DNA from 2 places in the Mesorhizobium sp. genome. Region 1 is predicted to be linked to the other one. Evidence: riboswitches for the same ligand, from Rfam matches in the RefSeq annotation. Region 1 holds a riboswitch; the other holds the start of a gene.

Region 1 (3,202 bases):
CGCCGAGCGCGCAGTTGAGGCCGATGGTAAAGGGACTGGCATGGCGAACCGAATGCCAGAAGGCCGTCGGCGTCTGGCCGGACAGCGTGCGGCCCGACAGGTCGGTGATGGTGCCGGAAATCATCACCGGCAGGCGCACGCCCTTCTCGATGAAAATCTCGTTGCAGGCAAAGATCGCCGCCTTGGCGTTCAGCGTGTCGAATATGGTTTCGATCAGGATGATGTCGGCGCCGCCGTCGATCAGCCCGCGCAGCTGCTCGCCATAGGCAAGGCGCAGATCGTCAAAACTTACAGCCCGATAGCCGGGATTGTTCACATCCGGCGACATCGACGCGGTGCGGTTGGTCGGCCCGAGCGCCCCGGCGACGAAGCGGCGCTTGCCGTCCTCCAACTCCGCCCTTTTCGCCGCACGCCGCACCAGCCGCGCCCCGTCGCGGTTCAGCGCGTAGACGGCATCCTCCATGCCGTAATCGGCCTGCGCGATGGAAGTCGACGAAAATGTGTTGGTCTCCAGGATGTCAGCGCCGGCGATGGCATACTGATAGTGGATGTCCTCGATCGCCTTGGGCTGCGTCAGGATCAAGAGGTCGTTGTTGCCCTGCTGGTGGCAGGCGCAGCCGGCAAAGGCCTTGCCGCGAAAATGCGCCTCGTCGAAGCCGAGCCCCTGGATCTGCGTGCCCATGGCGCCGTCGAGAATAAGGATGCGTTCGCGCGCCGCCGCCGCTAGCGCCGCAAGCACCTCCGAACCGTCGGGCGTGGCCGCGACGGGGCCCAGGAGGTCGTCCAGCGATGGCGAATTCCGCGACATTTTTTATCCTTGGGGCGACAGTCAAACCCAAGTCACATAAAGACATCTTTATGTCAACATACGCCTTCGGGCGATGTTTGTCACGCCGCTTCCCAAGGGCTTCGCACTCGCACGCTCAATCGGCCTTTCCCGGTCTGGCGATCCTGAGCATCCAGCGGCGTCCGTCGCTGGAGAACTCGGCGATCCCCAGCGGCTCGACGTCGATCTTGCGGCAGGCGGAAAGTGGCGCGCCGAGGACATGCGCTATTGCCGCGCGGATGACGCTGGCATGCGTCACCGCGATCGTGCGGCTGTGTTCGGCGATCAGGCGATCCATGAGCGCCGAAGCCCGGCGCGACACATCGGCCAGCGATTCGCCGCCATGCGGCGCGGCATCGGGGTCGGCGAGCCAGGCCGCGATGCCGTCGGGATCATCGGCGTGCACCTCTTCAAGGCTCTTGCCGGCCCAGCGTCCGTGGTCCTGATCCGCCAGAAGAGGTTCGACGGATGCCTGCAGCGACATCGCCTCGGCGGTCTGCCGGGCCCGCTGCATCGGGCTCGTCAGCACCCGGTCGGCGCGGCGCAACCCCGCCCCCACCGCCGCCGCCAGCCCATGCGCACTCTGTTCCAACGGCTCATCGAGCGCGAACGCCCCCTTGCGCGTCGCGGGCGTCGCTCCGCTGCGGATCATGGTGAGGCGTACGAGCATGGGAAGCTGCCTATTCAAACCACGGGTCGCGGATCGCCCCGCGATCTGGCACATACAGGATTTCGTGCCAGCGATCACAATTCGTTGACGGCTATCGATCCGGTGGATAGTGTCTTCAACGATACGGGTTTGGAAGCCGGTGTAAATCCGGCACGGTCGCGCCACTGTGATCGGCATTTTTCTTGCCGAAAGTCAGGCCTTCTCCCGTAGCCGATGGTTCGATCAACGGGACGCAGCATCCCAGGAGAGGTCTAGATGTCCAACGCTACTTTCGCACCCACCTACGGTCCGGTGCCGATCCCAGTAAAAGAACTTTTGCCGTGGGCGATCTTCGGCGGCCTCCTGATGGTGCTGGCGATCTATTTCATCGGCGCGGAGCAAGGCGCGACCTCGCTGATCTCCGGCATGGGTGTGCACGAATTCGTGCATGACGGCCGCCACCTGCTCGGCTTCCCCTGTCACTGATGCATCGTGCCAGCGAGCGCGCCGCGCTTCGGGCAATTGACATAGTGCTTTAGGCCGCGCGTCCCTCGGGGGCGCGTTGCGGTCTTGCAATGCAATGAACATGCAACAAGCGCATGATCCCTGCCGAGGGACGGCACGGTCATGCCGTGGGGACAATGACCATGGTTGGAAATCTTCTTCTTCGCGGGATGCTGATCGGCGTCTTCGCCGGCATTCTCGCATTCGGCTTTGCCAGGGTCTATGGCGAACCGCAGGTCGACCGCGCCATCGCCTTCGAGGAGGCGAACGCGCAAGCCGCCGGCGAGGCGCCCGAACCCGAAATCGTCAGCCGCTCGACACAGGCCGGCCTTGGCCTGTTGACCGGCGTGCTGGTCTATGGCGCGGCGATCGGCGGGCTGTTCTCGCTGGTCTTTGCCTATACCTATGGCCGCGTCAGCAATTTCGGTCCGCGGGGCACGGCGGCCCTGCTGGCGCTGGCCGGCTTCGTCGCCATCGTCCTGGTGCCCTACATCAAATATCCGGCCAATCCGCCCTCCGTCGGCAATGGCGACACGATCGGCGCGCGCACGGAACTGTTCTTCGTCATGCTGGTGGTTTCCATCGCCGCACTGGTCGCCGCCGTGGCGCTGGCGCGGCGCCTGTGGGCGCAGTTCGGCGCCTGGAACGCGACGATCATCGCCGGGGCGGCGTTCATCATCTTCATCGCCCTCGTCCAGTACGCGCTGCCGGCCATCAACGAAGTGCCGGAAAAATTCTCGGCTGATCTGCTGTGGCGCTTCCGCGTCGCCTCGCTCGGCATCCATGTGGTGCTGTGGACGACGCTCGGCCTCGTCTTCGGCGCCGTGGTGGAACGCAGCTACGGCGGCCAGCTCACCCGCCCGGCCACCAAGCGGCCGGCCATGCGCTGACAATGTTGGCGCGCGCCAACAAGTCCGTGCGCCTTGCGGCGGCGTCCCTCGCGGGCGCCGTTTTGCTCCTGGTTTTCGCGGCTCCCGCCGGCGCCCATAGCGTCAGCACCGGCGGGCCGACCAGCGGCATTGCGATACCCAGCCTCACCCACGGCCAGATGGCTGTCATTCACGACTATCGCGGCAGGATCCTCGATCTCGCCGCGCGCCAGCAGCGCACCGACCTGACGTTCAGGCGGCTGATGAACTACGGCAACATCCAGTACAGCTACTGCCTGTGGGGACTGGTGCCCGGCAGCCTGCGCGACGAGGAAAGCCCGTTCAATGAATGCA
Region 2 (3,202 bases), 2.3 Mb from region 1:
CTTTCTTGGTTGTCAGCTTCGGCTGTTAGTGGTTGCCGAAGAGGTCCCGGTTGGCGCCCTGAGGGGCCGACTTCTGCCCGTCATTTGCCGAATTCAGCAACTTGTAGACCGGTGAGCTGCTGTTTGCGATCGACGCCGTCGGCGCATTGTCGACATTGACGTTCGCCGGCTGGTTGGGGCCGTTGGCGCGGAAGTTGTCGCTAGCGGCGAATGCGCTGCCGGAAATCGCGACAAGGGCGGCGGCGAGAATGATCTTCTTCATTTTTCGTACTCCTGAATTTCAAAGTTCAGCGGAGGGGCGCATGGCTCCATCTCCGCGATCGGCAGTTTTAGTTGTTGCCGAAGAGGTCGCGGTTGGCGCCCTGAGTGGCAGGCTGCTGCTTGGCGCCCGGTTCCGACTTCTTGATAGAAGCGGTGTACGAGCTGTCGACAGTGTTTGCCTGCTGGTTGGCGCCGTTCGAGCCGTAGTTATCACTACCGGCAAAAGCGCTGCCGGAAATCGCCAGAAGGGCGGCGGCAGTAAGGATGATCTTTTTCATTTTTGGTACTCCAGTATATTTTTTCCGTCCGTCTAGCGGCGTGTCTTGGAAGGAATTCGCGTCGTTCGGACAGCCCCGATGTGGGTGAGCCACCCGTCCGTTTCCAATCACGAAGTTGTTCCGCGTGGACCATGAATCCACACCTTGAAATTGTACCAGGCGTCTCTACTCCGCCAATTTTATGCATTATTATCAGCTATTTAGGTTGTTCCGTCGAACCCGTCGCCAACTGGATTCGTGAGCCGGCGTTCACACCGTCTTGCACGCAGTGTCAACAGAAACGAACCGTTCGGTTCGATTTTAGAAAGTGCTAATAGTCACTTTTCGATACTGTTAGCGCTTTTTAACCATGTTGAACCTCGGTCCGAAGCGCCTGATCCGCCGCTATGGCCGCATCCGGGTACCACTTGTCCATCGCGATCCCTTTGCGATTGCGGGTCGAGAATGTTTGGATGCGTGTCGCGCCACATGGATGCGATGTCGCTTTCATGCCGATGTCGCAAACGCTGTCGTGATTAGATCATGTCATCTCAGGTGCCGCTTCGAGACGAACGAAGCGGAGAATTGGGAAGCCGGTCGAAACCCGGCGCTGCCCCCGCAACGGTGGTGGAGTTCAAGTCGCAACGGGAGACCACTGGGCCAAGGCCTGGGAAGGTGTCGCGACCGTCCAGTTGGACACTCCAGAGCCCGGAAACCAGCCCGAGATATAGAACTCGACTGATCGCGGTGGGCGGTCAAGAGGTGGATGGTGGTTGACCGGCGCATTGCCGGCCGGCGTCCTGTCACTCCTCTCCTCCCCCCCGGTTCAGTCTTTGAGCGACATGCGCCCTGTTGGTCGCGCAAGTACGCTCCGGGATTTGGATTGCGTCGCGTTTTCCGATTTCGGGCCGATGCGAAGTATGAGGACAGGACATGGACGCGCGCAACGACATGCTGAGGCTGCTGCAAAATCGCAGGGACGGCTTCTCGCTCGAGCAGCCCTTTTATACCGACCCGGATTATTTCAAGCTCGACATGGAGCTGATCTGGTATCGCGACTGGCTGTTCATAGGTCACGATTGCGAACTGCCGAAGCCCGGCAGCTATATCACCGTGCAGATCGGCGACTATCCGGTTGTGCTGGTCCGCGACCAGAAGGGCAAGATCAACGCCTTCCATAATTCCTGCCGCCATCGCGGCAGCCGCGTGTGCAACACCGAGAAAGGCACGGCGGCAAAGCTTGTCTGCCCCTACCACCAATGGACTTACGAGCTCGATGGCCGATTGCTTTTCGCGCGGCAGATGGCGGACGGTTTCGACAAGAGCCAGTACGGGCTGAAGCCGGTCGCCTGCGAAAGCGTCGGTGGCTACATCTTCATCTGCCTGGCCGGGGAACCCGCCGATTTCGCGCCGATGCGGGCGATGATCGAGCCCTATCTCCTGCCGCACCGGTTGAGCGAAGCGAAGGTCGCCTTCGAAAGCACGATCATCGAGAAGGGCAACTGGAAGCTGGTCTGGGAAAACAACCGCGAATGCTACCACTGCGCCGGCAACCATCCGGAACTGTGCAAGACCTTCCCGGAAGCACCGACCGTAACCGGCGTGCAGGGCGCCGACAGCGATCCGGAAATGCTGGCGCACTGGACGAAATGCGAAGCGGCGGGCCTGCCGAGCAAGTTCCGCATCGATCCGGCAGGGCAGTACCGCGCCACCCGCGCGCCGCTGCTGCGGGATGCCGTCAGCTACACGATGAACGGCAAGCGGGCGGTGAAGAAGAACCTCTCCGACAGCGTCGCGGCCGACCGCATCGGCACATTGATGCACTACCACTATCCGACGACCTGGAACCATATCCTCATTGATCACGCCGTTACCTTCCGCGTGCTGCCGATCAGCGCCACGGAAACGGCGGTGACGACGAAGTGGCTGGTACACAAGGATGCGGTCGAGGGCGTCGATTACAATCTCGACGAGCTCACCCATGTGTGGACGGAGACCAACGATCAGGACCGCCGCATCGTCGAGGAGAACGCGTTCGGCATCCTGTCGCCGGCCTATGAACCAGGCCCTTACTCCGAGTTGCATGAGGGGGGCGTGATCCAGTTCGTCGACTGGTATGCGCGCTTTATCGGCCCACGCCTCGCGGAAGGCGGCCGTCCGGCGCTGCGCAGTGTCGCCTAGCTGATGTGGCCCAAAAGTGCTCAGCGGTTCCGTGATCACGACATGAGCAGTGCAAGAAGGACTTGAGGGATGAACGCGATGACTGACCTTGGCCTCTATCGTCATCTCGACCAGATGACACCCTGGAACGACAGGCTCCAGGTGCTGGAAGTGATCGGCGTCAGCGACGAGGCGCCGGACGTGAAGACCTTCACTTTCCGCTCCGACAACCAGACCTGGTTCCGCTACAAGCCAGGGCAGTTCGTGACGCTGGAATTGCCGACCGTCGACGGCCCGCTGATGCGCACCTACACGCTGTCGTCCTCGCCATCCCGGCCATTCTCGATCGCGGTGACGGTGAAGGCGCAGGCGGGCAGCATCGGCACGCGCTGGATGTTCGACCATCTGAAGCCTGGCACGCATGTCAAGGCCTATGGACCGACGGGCGATTTCTCGCTGCACAGCCATCCGGCCGCGAAGTACCTGTTCATTTCGGCCGGATCCGGCGTGACGCCGATGATGTC

Evidence for each region. A riboswitch is a leader RNA that binds a small molecule or an ion and turns the genes downstream of it on or off. The one in region 1 is predicted to bind cobalamin.
Region 2: linked by a shared signal. The riboswitch ahead of ACO07C_RS15095 (aromatic ring-hydroxylating oxygenase subunit alpha) and the one ahead of ACO07C_RS26295 (CbtB domain-containing protein) in region 1 are both predicted to bind cobalamin.

What each region holds. Positions count from the first base shown of each region.
Region 1 covers NZ_OZ245860.1:5,457,664-5,460,865, reverse strand. The annotation lists gene metH (methionine synthase) at 1-808, opposite strand, end outside; gene ACO07C_RS26300 (histidine phosphatase family protein) at 924-1,496, opposite strand; adenosylcobalamin (AdoCbl) riboswitch at 1,602-1,751, shown strand; gene ACO07C_RS26295 (CbtB domain-containing protein) at 1,752-1,961, shown strand; gene ACO07C_RS26290 (CbtA family protein) at 2,123-2,869, shown strand; gene ACO07C_RS26285 (hypothetical protein) at 2,872-3,202, shown strand, end outside.
Region 2 covers NZ_OZ245860.1:3,192,872-3,196,073, forward strand. The annotation lists gene ACO07C_RS15085 (DUF680 domain-containing protein) at 26-262, opposite strand; gene ACO07C_RS15090 (DUF680 domain-containing protein) at 330-539, opposite strand; cobalamin riboswitch at 1,055-1,256, shown strand; gene ACO07C_RS15095 (aromatic ring-hydroxylating oxygenase subunit alpha) at 1,452-2,699, shown strand; gene ACO07C_RS15100 (2Fe-2S iron-sulfur cluster-binding protein) at 2,778-3,202, shown strand, end outside.